DNA from 3 places in the Streptomyces sparsogenes subsp. cuspidosporus genome. Region 2 is predicted to be linked to each of the others. Evidence: riboswitches for the same ligand, from Rfam matches in the RefSeq annotation. Region 2 holds a riboswitch; each other region holds the start of a gene.
The links. A riboswitch is a leader RNA that binds a small molecule or an ion and turns the genes downstream of it on or off. The one in region 2 is predicted to bind S-adenosylmethionine.
Positions count from the first base shown of each region.

Region 1 (7,447 bases), on a different contig from region 2:
CCCCCGGAGCGGTACTGGGCGGTGGCCATCGAACCCAGGCCGTTGCGGAGCTTGTTGAGCTCCTCCTGGCCGCGCGCCACCTTGTCCTGGAGCTCGCCGACCTGCTTCTCCAGCTTCTCCTTCTTCTCCTTGGCGCCGTTGTACTTCTCGGTCGCCTGCTCCGCCTGCTCGTAGAGCTTGTCGACCTGCTCCTTGACGTCCTTCTTGTCCGCCTTGGGCGCGGCCTGCGCGGCCTGGGACGAGAGGGCGACAGCCGCGGCGGCCGTCGCGGTGAAGACGGTTACCCGAGTGCGGCTCGGCTGCTTGGGTCGACGGTGGGACGCCACGAAGGCGAGCTCCTTCTTCCTCCAGCCGCCTACCGGGTGGGGGCAAACCCCGGCTCCGCGGAACGCAGGGCACGCGGACTCGGCGGTACCCCCGCTGTCATCCCGGATGGATGATCAACCGCGCGGAGGTTCGAGCCGACCTTAGTGACCTCGTCGTGATCCGTTCAAATCCCACAGACGAAAAAGTCGGTCTTCGGGCGCATCTTTTACAAACAACACACATACGGTAACGGTCGATTGACGCTCCGCAGACGTCAAACGCCGCTCGGCCCGCCCCTCGGCGACAGCTCAGGTGCGCGCGAGTCGCTTGAGCAACAGCGCGGAGGAGACCGGCCGTGCCCCCGCCTTGGCCACCCCGTCGGCCACCTCGCGGTCCGTCGAGACCACGACCACCGGCCGGCCCGGCGGTTCGGCCCGCACCAGCTGTCTGATCAGCTCGTCCGCGGTCACCCCCGGCTTGCTGAACAGCACCCGCACCCCGCGCGGCGGCGCCAGCAGCACCGGCGCGGCCAGCTCCGCCCCGTCGAACACGCAGGTCATCTCCGCGCCCGTCTGGGCCGCCAGCACCGCGAGCCCGCCCAGCAGCCGCAGCCGCTGCTTCTCCAGCGGCATGGTCGGATAGCCGGTCTTGGTGACGTTGTAGCCGTCCACGACCAGATGGGCCTGGGGCAGCGCCAGAAGCTGGTCCAGCAGCGCGGGGTCCATCTCCGACAGCGCCCTGGTCGCTATGTCCTTCGGCGTCATCTTGCCCGGCTCCACCGCGTCCACCGCGTCCGCCGGGCGCATCGACGCGGGCGGCAGCGCCAGTTCGCGGCGCAGCCCCTGCGCCGCGTCCAGCACCGTGTCCAGCAGCAGCCGCACCCGCATGTCCTCGACGCTGCGCCCCTCGCGCGCCGCCCGCCGGCTGGCCTCCAGCGCCGACTCCGTCTCCGCGAGCCGGGCCCGCAGCCGCCGCGCCTCGCCCTCCGCCGTGGCCTGCCGCACCGCGGCCGCGGACCGCACGGAGTCCAGCTCGGAGGCGGCCTTGCGCAGCGCCGCCTCGCCCCGCTTCACATCGCTGAGCGCGCTGCGCAGCTTCCGCTGCAGGGTGTCCGCCTCCTTGCGGGCCGCCTCCAGCTCGGCGCGGGACCGCTCGGCCTCCGCGCGCGCCGCGGCCCGGGCCTCGGCGAGCTCTTCCCGCAGCCGCCGCAGCTCCCGCTCCGCCTCCTCGCCGGCCCGCTCCGCGGAGGCCCGCTGCGCCTCCTCGCCCGCGGCCTCGACCAGCTTGACCCAGCCGGCCGGCCGCAGCACATAGGCCAGCGCCGCCACGTCCACCGGATCGGCGGCGGCCGGCGGCGAGCCGCCCTCGATGGCCTCGGCCAGCTCCGTCTGGGTCTCCCGCAGCCGCCCCGCGATCCGCTGCCGGAAGACCGGGTCGGACTCCACCGCGGCGGCCATCGCGTTGCCCGCGAACTTCGCCCGGCGGGTCGGAGTGAAGCGCGCGTACTGCCGCAGCTGGGCCGGCAGCTCGGTGACCGTCAGCCCGCCGAAGGCGTCCGCGACCAGGGCGACCACCCGGCGCCTGACCCCCTCCGGCAGGGGGCGGTCGAGCGCCTCGGCCACGCCTTCGGCGTCACTGGCCGACCCGGGGTCGCCCGTCCGCTCCACCACCTGTCACCGCTCCGTTTCTCAGCCGCTCGCGCTCGCGCCCGGACGGTCCACCAGCTCGATCTGGTCGACCGCGTTGCACCAGCGGCAGCGCACCGACTCAATGGTCTCACTGACCACCTCGCGCTCCTCGACCCTGGGCTCCCCGCCCAGCTCGAGATGGACGTAGTCGACGACCTTCATCGACCGCGTCACATCGAACCGGGTCAGATTGCCGCACAGGGTGCAGCGCCAGCGGGTCTCGGCTGTCGGCTGGGGCACGGCCATGGCGTCGTCGTCCTCGTCTTCATTCCACTCTTGCACTCGGTTGGCACTCGCGTGCTGTCACCCTACGGCCTCGGCCCCGCCCGGCGCCGGGGGCAGGCGCGCTCCCCGCCACGCCCCCGGGCGGCGGCGAGGCGCTCTGGGCAGGTTGTGCCCGGTACGCCATGATCTGCCCATGATCGAGACGTCGAAGGGACCCCGCCGCCCCCTGATGACGTACGCCCTCATCGCCGCCTGCTGCCTCGTCTTCGCCGTGGGGCCGGCCTCCGGTCTCAACCCCGGCTACGGCACCGGCGGGGATCTGCTGCGCGCCCAGACCGGCTACTTCGAGCGCTGGGGAGTGGTGCCCAGCGCGCTGTGGAGCGGCGCGCCCGCCGAGCCGCTGACCCCGCTGACCGCGCTGTTCGTCCACGGCAACTGGCTGCACCTGCTGGGCAACATGCTGTTCCTGTACGTCTTCGGGGCGATGGCGGAGGAGCGGATGGGGCGGCTCCAGTTCACCCTGTTCTACCTCGCCACCGGCTATCTGGCGCTGCTCGGCTACGCGGCGGCCCACGCCGACTCCACCCAGACCCTGGTCGGCGCCTCCGGGGCCATCTCCGGGGTCCTCGGCGCCTTTCTGTGGCTCTTCCCCCGGGCCCGGGTGACCAGCCTCTTCCCGTTTCTCTTCTTCCTGCCGCTCCGCTTCCCCGCCTGGGTGGTGCTGATCTTCTGGTTCGCGCTGCAGTGGCTGGCCGCCCACGGCGCCGACGACCGCCCCGGGGTCGCCTACCTCGCCCACCTGGTCGGGTTCAGCCTCGGGTTCCTCTACGCGTGGGTCCGCTTCGGGCGGACGACTAGAGTGAACAGGGCAGCCAGGCCCAGCGAGGGAGAAAGCCAGCCGTGATCACTTCGATCGTCCTCATCAAGACCAGCGTGGACCAGATCCCGGAGATCGCCGAGAAGATCGCCGCGCTCGACGGCGTGAGCGAGGTCTACTCGGTCACCGGGGCGCACGACCTGATCGCGATGGTGCGGGTGGCCCGGCACGACGACCTCGCGGACGTCATCCCGGGCCGGATCAGCAAGGTGCCGGGCGTGGCCTCCACCGAGACCCACATCGCCTTCCGCACCTACTCCCAGCACGACCTGGAGGCCGCCTTCGCGATCGGCCTCGACGGCTAGGCCGGGGCCCCGGGCCGGCCTCGATCCCGGAGTACAGGGGTCAGCCCCGGTCCGGGACGCAGCGCCCGTCCTCCGTGCGGTAGGTCCACTTCGCGCCGTCGCGGACCAGCTCCTTCACCGCGCCGATGAACCGCTCGACGTGCTCGTCGGGCGTGCCCGCGCCGAAGCTGACCCGGATCGCGTTCAGCGACCGCTCCCCCGGCGCGGCCTCCGGCGCCCCGCACTCGCCCTGGTCCCCGGGCTCCCCGCCCAGCAGGGTGCGCACCAGCGGATGCGCGCAGAACAGCCCGTCCCGCACCCCGATGCCGTACTCGGCGGAGAGCGCGGCCGCGAAGTGGGAGCTGTTCCAGCCCTCCACCACGAAGGAGATGACCCCCACCCTCGGGGCGTCGTCGCCGAACAGGGACAGCACCCGCACCTCGGGCACCTCCGCCAGGCCCTCGCGGACCCTCGCGATCAGCTCCCGCTCCCGCGCCACCAGGCCCTCGAACCCGGCCTCGGTCAGCGCCTTGCAGGCCGCGGCGATCGCGTACGCACCGATCACGTTCGGCGAGCCGGCCTCGTGCCGGGCCTCGGTGGTGTGCCACTCCACGTCCACCCCGCCGCCCCCCTCCCGGACGCGCACGGCGACCTTGCGGCTGGCGCCGCCGCCCGCCAGATACGGCCGGGCCTCGCGCAGCCAGTCCGCGCGCCCCGCCAGCACCCCGGCCCCGAAGGGCGCGTACAGCTTGTGCCCGGAGAACGCGACCCAGTCGATGTCCGAGGCGGCGATGTCCACCGGGTGGTGGGGGGCGAGCTGCGCCGCGTCCAGCACGATGCGGGCCCCGTGCGCGTGGGCCACCTCGGTCAGCTCCCGCACCGGCCACAGCTCGCCGGTCACATTCGACGCGCCGGTCACACACACCAGCGCCGGCCCGGCCGCCCCGCCCTCGGCCGGGCCCTCCGCCCGCCATGCGGACAGCGCTCGGTCCAGCGTCTCGACGGCCTCGCGCGGGGAGCGCGGCGCGCTCAGAAAGCCGACCTCGACACCCTCCCGCTGCTGCCACGGCAGCAGCGAGGCGTGGTGCTCGGTCTCGAACACGAACACCCGGGTGCCGTGCGGGAGGACGGCGGCGAGCAGGTTGAGCGAGTCGGTGGTGGAGCGGGTGAAGACCACCTGGTCGTCGGGGCGGCAGCCGAGGAAGGCGGCGACGTCCTTGCGGCTGTTCTCGAACAGGTCGGTGGACAGCTGCGAGAGGTAGCCGGCGCCCCGGTGGACGCTGCCGTAGTACGGGGCGTAGGCCGCGACGTCGTCCCAGACGCGCTGGAGGGCGGGGGCGCTGGCGGCGTAGTCCAGCGCGGCGTAGGTGACCTCGCCGCCGGTCACGAGCGGGACGAGGACGTCGCGGCCGAGGACGGGCAGCGGGGAGCGGGTCTCGGTGGCGGAGGCAGCGGTGATCGCGGACATGGCGAAGTCTCCCGGGAGGACGAAGAGGTGAATGCGTCACGCGTGCGCGCGGCGACCGCCGCCGGGCACGCGGAAGGATGCTCAACGCGCGGGCATTGACCGCACCGCGCCGGTTGAGGGGGGAAGAGGGGCCGTCGGCCCTAGCGCATTCGCTGCATCACGGAAGAACTCCCTCGACAACCAGGACCCCTGGGTTTCGCGAGGGGTCCGCGCTTGCCGCAGACCTCGCTGCCTGCGGCCTGGTCATCACCCGGGGCACCCCGCCACGGACGGAGGGTTGCCGGACAGCGGGCCGGGGCCGAAGTCGCTGTCGCTCGTGACCTGCGCAGGAGTATGCCACGCCGCGCCCCGCGCACGGGACCCCTGTCCGCCATACGGACGATGCGTACGCATGGCGGGCAGGGGCCGGGACCCGGGGCGCCTGAAACAACTAGGCGTTGGTGGCGAGGACCCAGCGGTCCAGGGAGGCGCGGGCCGCGCCGGAGTCGATGGACTCGGCGGCCTTCTCGATACCCGTGGCGATCCGCTCCGCGAGCGGCTTGCCGCCCGTCCCGCCCTCCAGGGCGACCAGGGCCGCCGCCGAGTTGAGCAGCACCGCGTCGCGGACCGGGCCGCGCTCCCCCGCCAGCAGCCGCCGCGCGACGTCCGCGTTGTACGAGGGGTCGGCGCCGCGCAGGGCCTCCACCGGGACCAGGTCGATGCCGACGTCCCGCGGGTCGAAGGTCTCCTGCCGCACGGTGCCGTCCTCGACCACCCACACCTGGGAGGTCGAGGTGACGGTCAGCTCGTCCAGGCCGTCGTCGCCGCGCATCACCAGCGCGCAGGAGCCGCGCTCGGCGAGCACACCGGCCATGATGGGCGCCATGCGGGCGTCCGCGACCCCGGTGGCCTGGGCGCGCACCCGGGCCGGGTTGGTGAGCGGGCCGAGGAAGTTGAAGATGGTGGCGATGCCGAGCTCGCTGCGCGCGGTCCCGACGTGGCGCAGTGCGGGGTGGAAGCGCATCGCGAAGCAGAAGGTGATGCCCGCTTCCTCGGCCACCTCGGCCACCCGCCCGGGGGTCAGGTCCAGGTTGACGCCGAGCTTGGCGAGGACGTCGGAGGAGCCGCTGGCGGAGGACGCGGCGCGGTTGCCGTGCTTGACCACCTTGGCGCCGGTGCCGGCCACCACGAGCGCCGACATGGTGGAGATGTTGACGGTCTTGGCGCGGTCCCCGCCGGTGCCCACGATGTCCACCGTCGGCCCGGGGACCTCGATCACGTTGGCGTGTTCGTACATGGTGCGCACCAGCCCGGACACCTCCGCCACGGTGGCGCCCTTGGCGCGCAGCGCCACCGCGAAGCCGGCGATCTGGGCGTCGCTGGCCTCGCCGCGCATGATGCGGTCCATGACCCAGGCGGTGTCGTCGGCGGCGAGGTCGTGGCCGAGCAGCAGGGAGTCGAGCACGTCCGGCCAGGTGCGGGCCGTCGCGCGGTTGTCGCCTCCGGCTGGGGTCACAACGTCCATGGTCCGCTCCTGGATCTCGGCTGGGCTGAGGGGGTCCGCGCGGTTCGACGGGGCGGCCCCGTGGCAAGCCTATCGGCGCGGCGGGGGGTGGCAGGTCCGTGCCCGGCTGCTGGACGGGCCGGGGCCCTGGGCCACGGCCCGCACCACGGCCCAGGGCCCCGGCCCGGACCGTGTGGTCCGGGCCGGGGCCCTGGTGTGTGGCGTAACAGCTGAGGTGTTCGCTGAGGGGATCAGTGGTGGCCGTGGCCGCTGGTGATCTCCTTGTACTCCTCGGTGGTCGGCTTGGGGATCACGTTGTCCCCGCCGTAGTAGCCCTTGGACAGCTTGGCCCGGAGCTTCTGCGAACGCTTTATCTTGCGGCGGACACCGTTCTCGTCGACCTCGGGGCCGATCTCGAGCGGCTTGGGCTGGTCATGCTGGGTGAGCTTGAACAGGTCCTCCTGCGAGAGCGGCTCGTGCACCTCGATGAACTCGCCGTGCGGCAGCCGCTTGATGATGCCGGTCTCGCGGCCGTGCAGCACCTTGTCCTTGTCACGCCGCTGCAGACCCAGGCAGATCCGCTTGGTGACGATGAAGGCCACCACCGGGCCGACGAAGAAGGCGATCCGGACGAACCAGGTGATCGAGTTGATCGACAGGTGGAAGTGGGTGGCCCACAGGTCGTTGCCACCACCGACCAGCATCACCAGGTAGACGGTCAGCCAGGCGACACCGAAGGCGGTCCGGGTCGGGGCGTTGCGCGGGCGGTCCAGGATGTGGTGCTCGCGCTTGTCGCCGGTGATCCAGGACTCGATGAACGGGTACAGACCGATCGCGAACAGCACCAGCGGGAAGAGCACGATCGGGATGAACACGCCCAGGACGAGCGTGTGACCCCACAGGTTGATCTCCCAGCCGGGCATCACACGGACCAGACCCTCGGCGAAGCCCATGTACCAGTCGGGCTGGGCGCCGGTGGACACCTGGTCGGGCCGGTAGGGGCCGATGGCCCAGATCGGGTTGATGGTGGCGATCGCGGAGAGCACCGCGATGACGCCGAAGACCAGGAAGAAGAACCCGCCCGCCTTGGCCATGTAGACCGGCAGCAGGGGCATG
Region 1 covers NZ_BAAASD010000037.1:62,277-69,723, forward strand. Annotated here, with positions in the region: gene ABFY07_RS32140 (C40 family peptidase) at 1-326, opposite strand, end outside; gene ABFY07_RS32145 (NYN domain-containing protein) at 615-1,976, opposite strand; gene ABFY07_RS32150 (hypothetical protein) at 1,995-2,240, opposite strand; gene ABFY07_RS32155 (rhomboid family intramembrane serine protease) at 2,413-3,123, shown strand; gene ABFY07_RS32160 (Lrp/AsnC ligand binding domain-containing protein) at 3,120-3,401, shown strand; gene ABFY07_RS32165 (aminotransferase class V-fold PLP-dependent enzyme) at 3,442-4,848, opposite strand; SAM riboswitch class IV at 5,053-5,170, opposite strand; gene trpD (anthranilate phosphoribosyltransferase) at 5,279-6,352, opposite strand; gene qcrB (cytochrome bc1 complex cytochrome b subunit) at 6,583-7,447, opposite strand, start outside.
Region 1: it holds a riboswitch for S-adenosylmethionine, as region 2 does, so the genes downstream of both, ABFY07_RS32165 (aminotransferase class V-fold PLP-dependent enzyme) here and thrC (threonine synthase) in region 2, are expected to answer to the same signal.

Region 2 (7,447 bases):
CTCACCGGCTCCACCCGGCTCAAGGCGGGCACGGCCCAGAAGCTCGTGCTCAACATGATCTCGACCATCACCATGATCAAGCTGGGCAAGACCTACGGGAATCTGATGGTCGACGTGCGCGCCTCGAACGAGAAGCTGCGCGCCCGCTCGCGCCGCATCGTCTCCCTGGCCACCGGCGCCCCCGACCCGCAGATCGAGGCCGCGCTGGCGGCCAGCGACGGCGAGGCGAAGCACGCCATCCTGGCCATCCTCGGCCAGGTGGACGCCGCCACCGCAGCCCGGCTGCTGAGCGAGTCGGACGGCCATCTGCGGGCCGCCCTGGAGGCCGCGCAGGGGTAGCCCATCGGGCGCTGAAACGCCGTCGGGGCGGCACCCTGGGAGAGGGTGCCGCCCCGACGTACCCGATGTATCGGGCGGAACAGCCGATCGACTCGAGCAGTCGATCAGAAGTCCATGTCACCGCCCGGCATGCCGCCCGGAGCGCCCGCCGCGGCGGCCTTCTCCGGCTTGTCGGCGATGACGGCCTCGGTGGTCAGGAACAGCGCGGCGATCGACGCGGCGTTCTGCAGCGCGGAGCGCGTGACCTTGGCCGGGTCGATGATGCCCTCGGCGATCAGGTCGACGTACTCGCCGGTCGCGGCGTTCAGGCCGTGGCCCGGGGTCAGGTTGCGCACCTTCTCCACCACGACGCCGCCCTCGAGGCCGGCGTTGACCGCGATCTGCTTCAGCGGGGCCTCGAGCGCCAGGCGCACGGCCTGGGCGCCGGTGGCCTCGTCGCCGTCCAGCTCCAGCTTCTCGAAGACCGAGACGGTCTGCAGCAGGGCCACGCCACCACCGGCGACGATGCCCTCCTCCACGGCGGCCTTGGCGTTGCGCACCGCGTCCTCGATGCGGTGCTTGCGCTCCTTCAGCTCGACCTCGGTGGCGGCACCGGCCTTGATGACGGCCACGCCGCCGGCCAGCTTGGCCAGGCGCTCCTGGAGCTTCTCGCGGTCGTAGTCCGAGTCCGAGGACTCGATCTCGGCGCGGATCTGGTTGACGCGGCCCTGCACCTGGTCGGTGTCGCCGGCGCCGTCCACGATGGTGGTCTCGTCCTTGGTGACGGTGACCTTGCGGGCGCGGCCGAGCAGGTCGATGCCGGCGTTCTCCAGCTTGAGGCCGACCTCCTCGGAGATGACGGTGCCACCGGTGAGGATGGCGATGTCGCCGAGCATGGCCTTGCGGCGGTCACCGAAGCCCGGGGCCTTGACGGCGACGGACTTGAAGGTGCCGCGGATCTTGTTGACGACCAGGGTCGCCAGGGCCTCGCCCTCGATGTCCTCGGCGATGATCAGCAGCGGCTTGCCCGACTGCATGACCTTCTCCAGCAGCGGCAGGAGGTCCTTCACGCTGCTGATCTTCGAGTTGACGATCAGGATGTACGGGTCGTCGAGCGACGCCTCCATACGCTCCATGTCGGTGGCGAAGTACGGGGAGATGTAGCCCTTGTCGAAGCGCATGCCCTCGGTGAGCTCGAGCTCGAGCCCGAAGGTCTGCGACTCCTCGACGGTGATGACACCTTCCTTGCCGACCTTGTCCATCGCCTCGGCGATGAGCTCGCCGATCTGGGTGTCGGCGGCGGAGATGGAGGCGGTGGAGGCGATCTGCTCCTTGGTCTCCACGTCCTTGGCCTGCTCGAGCAGCTGGGCGGAGACGGCCTCGACGGCCTTCTCGATGCCGCGCTTCAGGGCCATCGGGTTGGCGCCGGCGGCGACGTTGCGCAGGCCCTCGCGGACCAGCGCCTGGGCGAGGACGGTCGCGGTCGTCGTGCCGTCACCGGCGACGTCGTCCGTCTTCTTCGCGACCTCCTTGACCAGCTCGGCGCCGATCTTCTCGTACGCGTCCTCGAGCTCGATCTCCTTGGCGATGGACACACCATCGTTGGTGATCGTGGGGGCGCCCCACTTCTTCTCGAGGACGACGTTGCGACCCTTGGGGCCGAGGGTGACCTTGACGGCGTCGGCGAGCTGGTTCATCCCGCGCTCGAGGCCGCGCCGCGCCTCCTCGTCGAACGCGATGATCTTGGCCATGTGAAGTGGTCCTCCCAAGACGGGGTGGATTGCTCCGGACCGCGCCTGGCGCCCGCGACGGACGGTCTGCCTGCCCCGCGGTTCCTTGCCCCGCACGGCCCGACGGACCTCACCGACCCGATCCTTCTGTCACTCTCACTCTCAGAGTGCTAACGCCAATGATTAGCACTCGACCCCCGAGAGTGCAAGCGTGGGGGTGGGTGACAGGTTGGGGCAAGGTGACCTCAAGTGATCATCCGGACGCATGCCAAAGGGCCCGTGCCCCCGGGAGGGTACGGGCCCTTTGAACGGTCCAGTCAGCTGCCTCGCGTCGGCGCTTCAGCCAACAGCCACGCGGACCATGTCCGCCTGCGGCCCCTTCTGGCCCTGCGAGATCTCGAACTCGACCCGCTGGCCTTCCTCGAGGGTGCGGTACCCGTCCATCTGGATCGCGCTGTAGTGGACGAACACGTCCGCACCACCGTCGACCGCGATGAAGCCGTACCCCTTCTCCGCGTTGAACCACTTGACGGTGCCCTGAGCCATTCCTAACTCCCCTATTGCTGGCCCTTGCGCAGGACCGCACTCCGCGGACCCGGGTCAGACCTCACCCCCCGAGTCGAGGGGGGTGTGCGCCGGAACGCGTCGACCGCCGCTGAATGTATCTGTCCCACTGCCCTCTGCAACAGGTCAATCGGACGAGAATTCTGGCGAGGGTCGATCGGTAATAAGTGGCGAATTCCCGTGAATTCGGGGCAACCCGGGCCGGACATAGGGGATCAACCCGACAATTCGTACGCGCACTCAGCGCACAAGTTGACGAGTTCTCATATGCGGTCGGCGCCGAAGCCGACCGAAGCAGATGGGGATCGCTTCAACTGTATCGCGATTCAACACGCGGAATCGCCTCGTCCGTTTCTATCAGGACGAGGCGATTCCGTTTATGCCGGGGGTGGGGTTCCCGGGTGGGACGCGGCGTACGACCGGATCAGCAGCCGCCCGCGACCGCCGGGATGATCGAGATCCCGGCGCCGTCCGGCGTCGCGGTCTCCAGGCCGTCGGCGAAGCGCACGTCATCGTCGTTGACGTAGACGTTCACGAAGCGGCGCAGCTTGCCGGTGTCGTCCAGCACCCGGGCCGCGATGCCCTGGTGGTTGCGGTCCAGGTCGGAGAGGACCTCGGCGAGGGTCGCCCCCTCGGCGCTGACCTCCGCCTGACCGCCGGTGTAGGTGCGGAGGATGGTCGGGATCCGGACATTGACGCTCATGAGGGTTTCACCTTCTCGTGGGAAGTGCGGCGGGAAGCGAGGGACGAAATCAAGCCAGACCGGCGTCGCGGAACGCGTCGAGGCTGGGTCGGATCACCGCCGTGGGCCCGCTCGTCGGGGCGACCGCGTCGAGCGTCTTGAGGCCGTCGCCCGTGTTGAGCACGACGGTGGTGAGGGTGGGGTCCAGCACCCCGTTCTCGAGCAGCTTCCTCGTCACGCCCAGGGTCACCCCGCCCGCGGTCTCCGCGAAGATCCCCTCCGTACGGGCCAGCAGCTTGATCGCGTCGACGACCTGCTCGTCGTTCACGTCCTCCACCGCTCCGCCCGTGCGGCGCGCGATGTCCAGCACATACGGCCCGTCCGCCGGGTTGCCGATGGCCAGCGACTTGGCGATGGTGTTCGGCTTCTGCGGGCGCACCACGTCGTGGCCGGCCTTGAAGGCGGTGGAGACCGGGGAGCAGCCCTCGGCCTGGGCACCGAAGATCTTGTACGGCTTGTCCTCGACCAGGCCCAGCTCGATGAGCTCCTTCAGCCCCTTGTCGATCTTCGTGAGCTGCGAGCCGGACGCGATCGGGATGACGAGCTGGTCCGGCAGCCGCCAGCCGAGCTGTTCGCAGATCTCGTACGCGAGGGTCTTGGACCCCTCCGCGTAGTACGGGCGCAGGTTGACGTTGACGAAGCCCCAGCCCTCGCCCGCCGGGTCGCCGATCAGCTCGCTGCAGAAGCGGTTGACGTCGTCGTACGTGCCCTCGATGGCGACCAGGTCGCCGCCGTAGACCGCGGCCATGACGACCTTGCCCTGCTCCAGGTCGTGCGGGATGAAGGTGCACGAGCGCAGCCCGGCGCGGGCGGCCGCGGCGCCGACCGCGCCCGCGAGATTGCCGGTGGAGGAGCAGGAGAGGGTGGTGAAGCCGAAGGCGCGGGCGGCCTCGACGGCCTGGGCGACGACGCGGTCCTTGAAGGAGTGCGTCGGGTTCCCGGAGTCGTCCTTGATGTGCAGCTCGCCGGTCACGCCCAGCTCTCGGGCGAGGTTGTCGGCCTTGACCAGCTTGGTGAAGCCGGGGTTCAGATTGGGCTTGTCGGCCACGTCCGCCGGGACGGGCAGCAGCGGGGCGTAGCGCCAGATGTTGTTCGGGCCGGCCTCGATCCGCCGGCGCAGCCCCTCCGGGTCGCCGGTCGGCAGGTCATACGCGACTTCGAGCGGTCCGAAACACTCCGCGCAGGCGAAAATGGGACCGAGGGGGAAGCGTTCCCCGCACTCACGACAGGACAGCGCGACGGCGGGGCCCAGCGAGACGGAGGATCCGGCGGCAGCGGCGGAGTCGGCGGGACCGGAAGAAGTGGTTGAGCTTTCGACAGCTTGCACAGCCATGGATGGCGAGGCCCTTTCTCCTCATCTTCCTCGCGACGCATCTCGTCGCGAGCCGGAATTGGCACCTTCCCTAGCCGGGGCCCCGCTTCGATGAGAATCAGGACCGGCTGGAGGGTTGCCGGGGCTTCAACGGGCCGTTCCCTCTGCCCCTCTGGATGAGCGGTATGGCGCCGGACCTGGCCCGGCGCGTTTGTCGCACTCGACCCCCGACATATGGCGGTCACGTGCGTTGTTCAAGACTGTAACCGAAGGCGTGGATGGTTGAGATAGTCGTCCGAAGCGCGAGATGGATCACAGTCCGCCGTGCTCGCGGGCACAGCAGGAGCACAACAGGGAGGCATGGACGTGCTGGAAGAGGTGGAGCGCTGGCTGAAGGAGCGGTCCTGGTCGGCCGACGACCGTCCGCTCGACCTCCTGCTGGCCGCGAAGCGCGCCACGGGCAGGACCGTGAGCGTCGTCCTGCCCGCCCTCGACGAGGAGGCGACCGTCGGCGAGATCGCCGCCACCATCCGCCGCGAACTGATGAGCGAGGCCGCGCCCCTGGTCGACGAGCTGGTGGTGCTGGACTCCGGATCCACGGACCACACCGCCGAGGTCGCCGCGGCCGCCGGCGCGCGGGTCGTCCACCGCGACTCGCTGCTGCCCGAGCTGCCGGCGCTGCCGGGGAAGGGCGAGGTGCTGTGGCGCTCGCTCCTGGCCACCAGCGGGGACATCATCTGCTTCATCGACGCCGACCTGCGGGAGTTCGACGCGCGCTTCGTCTCCGGGATCGTCGGCCCGCTGCTGACCGAGTCGGACGTGCACCTCGTCAAGGGCATGTACGACCGGCCGCTCGGCGGCGGACAGGACCCGCTCGCCCACGGCGCGGCCGCGGCCCAGGGCGGCCGGGTGACCGAACTCGTCGCCCGGCCGCTGCTCAATCTGCACTGGCCCCAGCTGGCCGGATTCGTACAGCCGCTCGGCGGCGAGTACGCGGCGCGCCGCTCCCTGCTGGAGCGGCTGCCCTTCCCGGTCGGGTACGGGGTGGAGCTCGCCCTGCTCATCGACTCGCTGCACACGGTCGGGCTCGACGCGCTCGCCCAGGTCGACATCGGCGTGCGCAAGCACCGGCACCAGGACGCGCAGGCGCTCGGCCGCATGGCGGCCACGATCTACCGTACGGCCCAGCTGCGGCTGGCCCGCGGCCACCTGGTGCGGCCGCGGCTGACCCAGTTCGACCGGGGGGAGAGCGGTTTCGTGGCCCGGACGAGCGCGGTGGACACGGAGGAGCGGCCGCCGATGATCGAGATCCCGGAGTACGTGGAGCGACGAGCGGCCTGACGCGCGCGGGCCCCGTCACCTGAGGCCTGGCGCGCCCGGCCCTGTCGCCTACTACGTGGCGCGCCGACCGCCTGCTGCCGGGGCGCGCGGCCCCCTGCCCCTCTCCCACCCGGCCCGTCGGCCGACCGCCGACGGGGGCAAGAAACCGCACGCACGTTTGCGCACGGCGCCGGGTGGCTAGGCTCGCGACATGGCCTCCGAGCACAGTGCACAGGTCCTCGTCGCGTCCAACCGCGGCCCGGTCTCGTACACCCTGCGGGAGGGCGGTTCGCTCGACGCCAAGCGCGGCGGCGGCGGGCTGGTCTCCGGCCTCAGCGCCATAGGCCCGGACACCGACGCGGTATGGGTCTGCGCGGCGCTGGGCGACGGCGACCGCGAGGCCGCCCGGCGGGCCGGGCCCGGGCACCTGGACCCCGGGGACACCGGCGGGCAGCGGGTGCGGATGCTCGACATCGCGCCCGAGGTCTTCGACGCCGCGTACAACGGCATCGCGAACTCGGTGCTGTGGTTCGTCCACCACCTGCTCTACCAGACCCCGCTGGAGCCGGCGTTCGGCGCGGAGTTCCGCGACCAGTGGGGCGCCTACCAGGCGTACAACGCGGCCTTCGCCGACGCGCTCGCGCAGGAGGCCGCCGAGGGCGCCGCCGTGCTGGTCCAGGACTACCACCTGGCGCTGGTGCCCGCCATGCTCCGCGAGCGCCGCCCCGACCTGCGGATCGGCCACTTCTCCCACACCCCCTGGGCGCCGCCGGACTACTACCGGCTGCTGCCGGACGACGTGGCGGCGAGCGTGCTGCGCGGCATCCTGGGCGGCGACCGCGCCGCGTTCCTCACCGAGCGCTGGGCCCTCGCCTTCGCCGACTGCGCCGCGGCCGTGCTCGGCGCGGAGGTGGTGCGGGACGGCGCCCGGCTGTCCGTGCGCTTCGAAGGGCGCGAGACCCGGCTGGGCGTCCACGGCCTCGGCGCGGACGCGGACTTCCTGCGGCAGCGGTCGCGCGCGGCGGACGTCGACGAGCGGCTCACCGCCCTGCGCGCGCAGATCGGCCCCGGCCGCAAGTCCATCGTCCGGGTGGACCGCACCGAGCTCTCCAAGAACATCGTCCGCGGGCTGCTGGCCTACCGACGGCTCCTGGAAACCCACCCCGAGTGGCGCGAGCGCGTGGTCCACGTCGCCTTCGCCTACCCCTCCCGCCAGGACCTGGCCGTCTACCGCGACTACACGGAGCAGGTGCGGCGGGTCGCCGGCGAGATCAACGCCGAGTACGGCACGGACGGCTGGCAGCCGGTCGCCCTCCACGTCAAAGACGACTTCGCCCGGTCGCTCGCGGCCTACCGCCTCGCCGACGTGGCCCTCGTCAACCCCATCCGGGACGGCATGAACCTCGTCGCCAAGGAGGTCCCGGTGGTCTCCGAGCGCGGCTGCGCGCTGGTGCTCTCCCG
Region 2 covers NZ_BAAASD010000035.1:46,857-54,303, reverse strand. Annotated here, with positions in the region: gene murQ (N-acetylmuramic acid 6-phosphate etherase) at 1-339, shown strand, start outside; gene groL (chaperonin GroEL) at 444-2,069, opposite strand; gene ABFY07_RS31220 (cold-shock protein) at 2,388-2,594, opposite strand; gene ABFY07_RS31215 (MoaD/ThiS family protein) at 3,037-3,315, opposite strand; gene thrC (threonine synthase) at 3,365-4,687, opposite strand; SAM riboswitch class I at 4,706-4,849, opposite strand; gene ABFY07_RS31205 (glucosyl-3-phosphoglycerate synthase) at 5,033-6,007, shown strand; gene ABFY07_RS31200 (alpha,alpha-trehalose-phosphate synthase (UDP-forming)) at 6,198-7,447, shown strand, end outside.

Region 3 (7,447 bases), on a different contig from region 2:
GAACACCACCACCCCTTGGACCACCGGGATGTCCTGGGCCGTGACCGCCGCAGCAGTCACGCGGCCGAGGCCGTCACGGGAGAACACCGTCTCGACGACCACCGAACCGGCGATCAGCTGTCCTACCAGCAGACCCACGACGGTCAGCGCGGGCAGGGACGCGTTGCGCAGCGCGTGCCGCAGATGGACCCGCCACCGGCCGGCGCCCTTGGCCCGCGCGGTCTCCACATACGCCTGGTCCAGCGCGGTGAGCAGGCTCTTGGCGAGCACCTGGGCGATCTGCGCGCCGGTCGGGACCGCCAGTGTCAGGGCCGGCAGCGCCAGCCCCCGGAGGCCGTCGTTGCCGAACGCCGGAAACCAGTGCAGCCGGAAGGAGAACGCCTCGACGAGCAGCAGCCCTACCCAGAACGTCGGGACGGACCCCCCTAGCGGCGGCAGTGACAGCAGCAGCTGCCGCAGCCAGCGCCGAGAGGTGTACGTCGCCACCACCGCCAGACCGCCGCCGAGGATCACCGCGAGCAGCAGGGCCGCGCCGGTCAGCTGGAGGGTCTGCGGCAGCGCGTCGGCCAGCGTCGAGGCGACCGGCCGGCCGGTGGCGACCGAGTCGCCGAAGTCCCCGCGCACCGCCCGGCCGAGGTTCTCGGCGTACTGCACGAGCACCGGCTTGTCGAAGCCGTACTCGTGCCGCAGGGCGGCGATCTGCTGCGGATCGACCTGCCCCGAGTCCATTCCCGCACTGGCCATCGCCGTGACCGGGTCGCCCGGCAGATAGTCCAGCACCAGGAACGAGACCGTATGGGCCGCCCACAGCACCCCGGCCGCCTGGGCAAGCCGTTTGATCACATAACGGCGCACGGGGCTAGCCGATCCACGTGTCGTGCAGCTGGATCCGGCTGGAGGCGTCGAAGTTCAGGTCGTGCACCTTCTTCGAGACGCCCAGCTGGGTCTGGAGCTCCACCACCGGCGCGTAGTAGGCGTTCCGCACGATCAGCTGCTGTGCTTGGCCGGCCAGTTGCCCGCGTTTGGCCGGGTCGGTGGTCGCAGCCTGCGCGGACAGCGCCGCATCCAGGCCGCTCGCCGGCAGGCGGTAGAAGTTGGCCAGCTTGGTGGAGAACGAACTGCGCAGGATGTCCGGATCGGCACGGGTGACGTTCCCCCAAACCGCCTCGTAGTCGCCCGACTGGAGCGTCGGGGCGAACTGGGTGACCTGGCGTTGCTCGAGGGTCACGGTCACACCGACGGCCTTGAGCTGCTGCTGGATCAGCTCCAACGCGGGCTGATTGGTGGCCGCGTTGGGGAACCAGACGATGGTCAGGTTCAGCTTCTTGCCGTTCTTCGTGCGGATGCCGTCGCTTCCGGTATTCCAACCGGCCTTGTCCAGCAGGGACTTCGCCTTGGCCACGTCGAAGGCCAGGTCCGGGGCGAGGCTGGTGTAGTCGGGCGTGGTGTGTGCGAGGACGCTGGTCGCCGCCTGGGTGCCCGTGGGGAACACGGTGTCGGCGATCTGCTGCCGGTCGATGGCGGACAACAACGCCTGACGCACCCTCGCGTCCTTCAGTACCGGCCGCGAGTTGTTGAGCCCGAGACCGAACACGAGGCCGGGGTTGGCCCGTCGCCGGAGGGTGACCTGACCGCCCTTGAGCGCCGCCTCGTTGGCTCTGCCCACGCTGCTGATCGCGTCCACCTGGCCGGACTGGAGACCGCCGGCCCGCACTCCCGCTTCCGGTACGACCTTGAACACCAGCTTGTCCAGGTACGCCTCGCCCTTCTTGTTCCACAGCGAGGAACCCCACGCGTACCCGCCGCGCTTGGCCAGGGTGATCGACTGGTTCTGCACATACTGCTTCAGCACGAAGGGCCCGGATCCGATCACCCCGTCACTGCACTTCTGCTGCGGGGTCTTCTTCGCGCTCGCCGACGACTCGATGCCCAGCGAGTGCGTCGACGTGGCTTGCAGGAACTGGGCGTTGGGCTCCTTGAAGGTCACCTTGACGGTGAGCGGGTCGACCACGGTGGTGCTCTTGACGCCACTCAGATAGCCCTTGGGCAGGGTTCCCAGGGCGCCGAGCTTTGGCACCGCGTCGAAGTTGTCCTTGACCACCTGCGCGGTCAGCTTCGAACCGTCGCTGAAGGTGACACCCGACCTCAGATGGAAGGTGAACGTCGTTGTGTCGGAGCTGACGTCCCAGCTCTTCGCCAGCCACGGCACGATCTTGCCGGTTTTGGGGTCCTGGTCCGTCAGGGAGTCCACGATCTGGCGCACCGAGTAGATGGTGTCGTTGCTGCCAACCTGCTGCGGATCCACGCAGCCGGCGTCCGAACCCACCGCGAAGGTCAGGGTGCCGCCGGACTTCGCCCGGCCGCTGCTGGAGCCGGAGCTGTCGCCGCTCGACCCGCAGGCGGTCAGCAGCACACTGGTGGTCACAAGGGCGGCCAGCGGTGCCCACGGGGAGGATCTGAAATCCGGAAGTGCTGTCACGGGAGGGGTTCTCCTACTCGTGTCACCAGGCATGGGGTGCCGTATGAGGCACGGCCGTGCATGGGTGTGTGGCTCCGGCCGGCGCGACGCCGGTGGCGGGGGAGCGCTGTGCAGACAGGGATCAGGTGAAAACGGGGATCAGGACAAGAGGAGTGTGGAAACGGCCGGGGCCGGACTTCGACCGGCGGCGGGAAGGGCCGTCAGGCCTGACAGAGGCAGCTGGTCGAGCGCTTCAGGTCGATGTGGCGCCGGCGCGAGAGCCGGGAGAACACCATGGCCACGGCGAAGGAGGTACTGAGGTCACCACCGTGCCGCATACCGGTCCTCCACATCTCCGGCCCCGGCCACGGGGCCACGCGCTTGCGGGGGTTGTCGCTGATCCCGCCGGGCTTTCACCTGGAGCACCCCACCGCGGGGGAGGGTTGCCGGTCAGCGAGCCAGGGCTTGACGCTGACACTCAATGCCATTCGTGATCGTACGGAGCGGCCCTGTCGTACGTCAATGCCGGAATCGTACGCCCTGTCGAAGGCAGCGGAGTCTCGGCTGCCGGGACGCCTGGTGGACGATCGCCCCGCCGTGTGTTTTCATCCGGCCATGGAGACCGCAGGTCAGGCACGCACCGTGCTGCTCGACCCGTTCTGGGCGGGCCGCCGCGCCGAGCAGTTCGACCAGACCTGTCGCTGACCGCCCACTCCGTTCATCCCTTTCTCCGCTTGAGCACCGCTGAGGGGTCTCGCACATCCTCACTGCCCTCGCCGGCCGCCGCCTTGGCGAACACGTCGTACCACCACGACCGACCCACCGGTAAGAGCCGCATGGTCGTCAACAGCACCGCACCGACGGGAGTCTTCGCCGCGCTGCGGGTCCGGGACTACCGGATCCACTGGAGTGCGGGCCCGGTGTCCAACATCGGCAGCGCGATGCAGGGCGTCGCGCTGGACTGGTTCGTCCTCACGCTCACGCACAGCGGCACCGCGCTCGGCTGGGTGGTCGGCCTCGAATTCGCCCCGGTGCTGCTGTTCGGTCTGTGGGGCGGGGGCGTCGCGGACCGGTACGACCGGCGCACCCTGCTCCTGTGGACACAGTCGCTGTACGCGGCGCGGGCCCTGCTGCTGACCATCATGGCGTTCTCCGGCCACGCCCCGCTCTGGCTGCTGCATGTGCTGTCCTTCGCCCTTGCGGCGTGTTCACGGTGGAGAACCCCGCACGCCTGTCGTTCGCCACGGAACTGGTCGGCCGGGCGCGGCCGAAGACGGGGATCGCGGAGGTGCCCACATGCAGTCCGGGTACCGCGCGCCCGACGATCGCAGCGAGTTGGGGTGAGTCCGCGCCGAAGGTCTGGCCGAACCAAGCCGACCGCGGACCGGCGGCTGCGGCCTCCTGGGCCAGCCGCACGGTGGCGTCGAGCTGGTTCTGCGCGTCGGACGCGTTGAGCGCTACGCCAATAGTCATGCCAGCCAGAACGGGCGTCGGCCGAATTCGCATTCCGGTCCGTGTGTGACAGGTTCGTGTCGGCCATGTGTAGCAGGGCCGTATCTCCTCGCGGTAGCAGCGCGTCACGGAGCCACCGTGTCGACCCTCGACGCGGTCCAGCACGCGGATCGCTTCGCCGTCCATGTGCTGGGTGCCGAGAACGAGCAGATCGGCGAGCACTACCTGGTCATCGGCGAGGTCCCATCGGGCGGCGGCCCCGCCCGGAGCCCCGCCCTGGTCCACCACGACGGCGCCTTCGCCACAGCTGTACGCCTTGCCGCGCCGAACACGCGGTGAAAATCGGCCAGGACAGAGCACTTTCCCCAGTTTTCCTATCGATTTAGTAGGGAAATGTTGACGCCGGTCGCCGGGGCGAGTGAGCATGCTCTACATGTCCGTTACGCAGCAGCGCCTCGTCACCGTACGGCGGGTGGGCCGCACATACACGCCTGACGCGGAAGGGAGCTTTGGCGACACGTGCCGTTCCATGAGGCGGGTGCGAGCATGACGACGGTGGATGAGGCGATCGACGCGGGAACCGGACACGACCACTGGCTGCGCATAGCCCGGGAGATCGCGGACGACCTGGCCACGGACGCGGTCGACCGCGAGCAGGCCGGGAAAGCACCGTTCGACGAGGTTGCGCGGCTGCGCGAGGCAGGGCTGCTCACCTTGCCGGCACCGGCCGGACACGGCGCGGGAGGCGCGGGAGGCGCGGACTGGCGTACGGCCTACGCGGTCGTCCGGACGATCTCAGCGGCCGACGGCGCGATCGGCTACCTCCTCGGCTGCCACTACTTCCTGTCCTCCAGCGCCCGGTTCTTCGCCGGTCCCGCCCTCGCCACCCGCGTCGAGCACGAGTCCGCGGCGAGGCAGTGGTGGTGGGGAGGCGGTCTCGCTTCCTGTGAACCGACTCCCAGACTGACCCCCACCGCGCGCGGCTATGTGCTGGACGGCCGGCAGAGTTGTGTCACCGGAGTGGGCATCGCCGATCGGCTGGTCGTCCGTGCCACTCGGTCCGGCAGCGGTGATCCCCTGGCCGTCCTCGTCGATCCCGCCCACCCCGGCGTCGTGTACGTCGACGACGACACCTTCGGCCAGCGCCTGGCGGCCGGCGGCAGTGTGGAGTTCGACTCCGTACCGGTCGCGGCCGACGACGTGTTCGGCTCCCTCTCCTCGGACGAGGACGCCCTGCCCCCCTTCGCCGGCTTGGCGGCACCGACCGCACGCCTGGTTTCCGTGCAGTTCTGTCTCGGCGTCGCCGAGGGGCTGCTTGCCGAAGTGCGCGAGTACAGCAGGGTGGTGAACTCTTCCTGGCAGCCCCCCGCGCAACAGCCCTGGCCGGGCGATCCGTCGCGGGACCCGTACGTGCTGAGCGTGTACGGGGAACTGACCGTTGCCGCCCGTTCCGCGTCGGCTCTCGCCGACCAGGCGGTCGAGGCACTGGCGCGTGGCTTCGCACAGGGCGAAGACCTCGACGACGACGAGTGCGCGGAGATCGCCGTACTCGCGAGCGTGGCCGAGTCCGCGGCCTCCCGGGCCGCGCTGGAGATCACTACACGTGCCCTGGACGTCATCGGCGCGCGTGCCGCCTTCCTGCGGCATGGATTCGACCGCTTCTGGCGCAACGCCCGGACGCACACCCTGCGCGAGCCCGTCGCCGACAGACTTCGCGAGGTCGGGGACTACTTCCTCAATGGTGCGCACCCTCCGTTCACCATCCCCTCCTGACGGCGAGCGCCGAGGCGATCGCGGTGGCGCAGGGCATTCCGCACACGTTCCTGGACGGCATCCTGGGCGACCTGCGCCGGGGCGGGCCGGCCACCAGTCGGCGCGCTGGGAACGGCGGCTACCGGCTGGCCCGCCCGGCGGACGAAATAGCCGTCGCCGACGTGATCCGGGTGGCCGACGCCCCTGTCCACCGACCCCTGATCTCCCGCGCGCCGGGCTGCCGCCCGCCGGTGGGATCCGGCGGGCGGCAGTGTGCGATCACCGGTATCCGGTGTCGTGGTCAGCGTGTCACTGGACGATCTTGAGCAGCTTGTTGGGGGAGCCCGAGCCGATCCCGGACAGGGCGCCCGAGGTGGCACTGTTCACCAGCGCGCTCCCGACCTCGGACGGAGAGGCGGCGGTGTGGCCGGAGAGATAGATCGCCGCGGCGCCGGACACGTGGGGGGCGGCGAAGGAGGTGCCGGAGCCGGTGTACGTGGCGGTGTCAGAGGTGTTCCAGCCGGCTGTGATGTTCGAGCCCGGGGCGAAGAGGTCCACCACCGAACCGTAGTTTGAATAGCTCGCCCTCGCGTCGGTGCTGGTGGTGGCGCCGACGGTGAGGGCGGTCGGCACCCGGGCGGGGGAGTAGTCGGCGGCGTTGGCGCTCGAGTTGCCGGCGGCGATGGAGTAGGTCACACCGGAGGCGATCGAGTTGCTGACGGCGGTGTCCAGGGAGGTGCTCGCTCCGCCGCCCAGCGATACGTTGGCCACCGACGGTCCGGAGTGGTTGGCCGTGATCCAGTCCACGCCCGCGATGACGCCGGCCGTGGTGCCGGACCCGTCGTTGCCGAGGACGCGTACCGCCACGATCTTCGCCTTCTTGGCCACGCCGTAGGTGCTGCCCGCGACGGTCGTGGCGACGTGCGTGCCGTGGCCGTAGCCGTCCTGCGCGGTGCTGTCGTTGTCCACGAAGTCGTAGCCGTAGGACGCCCGGCCGCTGATCTGGGAGTGGGTGATCCGCACCCCGGTGTCCAGGACGTAGACGGTCACACCGCTGCCGGCGCTGTCCGGGTAGGTGTACGTGCCGCTCAGCGGCAGGTTGGTCTGGTCGACGCGGTCCAGGCCCCAGGGGGCGTTGGTCTGGGTCGCGTCGGCGTGGACCTTCCGGTCCTGTTCGACGGAGGCCACGGCCGGGTCGGCGGCGAGCCGTCTGGCTTCGGTGGGGCTGAGCTTGGCGGCGTAGCCGTTCAGTGCAGTGGTGAAGGTTCGCTCCACCGCGCCGCCGTATCCGGATATGACCTCCTTGCCGCGGGCGGAGGCGGCCTTGAGGCCGGCCGTCTTCTTCAGGGTGACGATGTAGCTCCCGGGGACCGCGTCGGCGGCCCCGGCGTGCAGGACCGTGCCTTCGGCCGGTGCGGCGTGGGCGGGGAGCGTGGTGCCTGCTCCGATGCACGCGGCGGCGGCCGCCGTGGCGATTGCCGCGGCGATCCGCCGCTTGGTGGTACGCATCTGCATCAGTGCCATCGCGAGGGATTCCTCCTCGATCGGTGGCGCGCTGTGGTGCGTGCGCGCTCTACGGGGTGTGCGGGCTCGCACAGTTCACCGGGAGCTCACGGTGACGCCCCCTGGCCTGATGAGGATTTGCCGGGGCGCGAGCAACCGGCAAGGCATGCCATATATATGACATGAACCCGCCATGGAAGCGGGTGTGCCGTGGCGGGAGGCCACGCTCGCGTAACCCCGCGTACGTACACGGCACACAAAGGGAAAACCGTGACCGCGACC
Region 3 covers NZ_BAAASD010000001.1:586,078-593,524, forward strand. Annotated here, with positions in the region: gene ABFY07_RS02475 (ABC transporter permease) at 1-855, opposite strand, end outside; gene ABFY07_RS02480 (ABC transporter substrate-binding protein) at 860-2,479, opposite strand; gene ABFY07_RS02485 (putative leader peptide) at 2,680-2,811, opposite strand; SAM riboswitch class IV at 2,831-2,944, opposite strand; partial or broken gene ABFY07_RS43050 (MFS transporter) at 3,295-3,648, shown strand; partial or broken gene ABFY07_RS02490 (LLM class F420-dependent oxidoreductase) at 3,722-3,931, opposite strand; gene ABFY07_RS02495 (hypothetical protein) at 4,049-4,249, shown strand; gene ABFY07_RS02500 (acyl-CoA dehydrogenase family protein) at 4,457-5,683, shown strand; partial or broken gene ABFY07_RS02505 (Rrf2 family transcriptional regulator) at 5,692-5,913, shown strand; gene ABFY07_RS02510 (S8 family peptidase) at 5,972-7,171, opposite strand.
Region 3: it holds a riboswitch for S-adenosylmethionine, as region 2 does, so the genes downstream of both, ABFY07_RS02485 (putative leader peptide) here and thrC (threonine synthase) in region 2, are expected to answer to the same signal.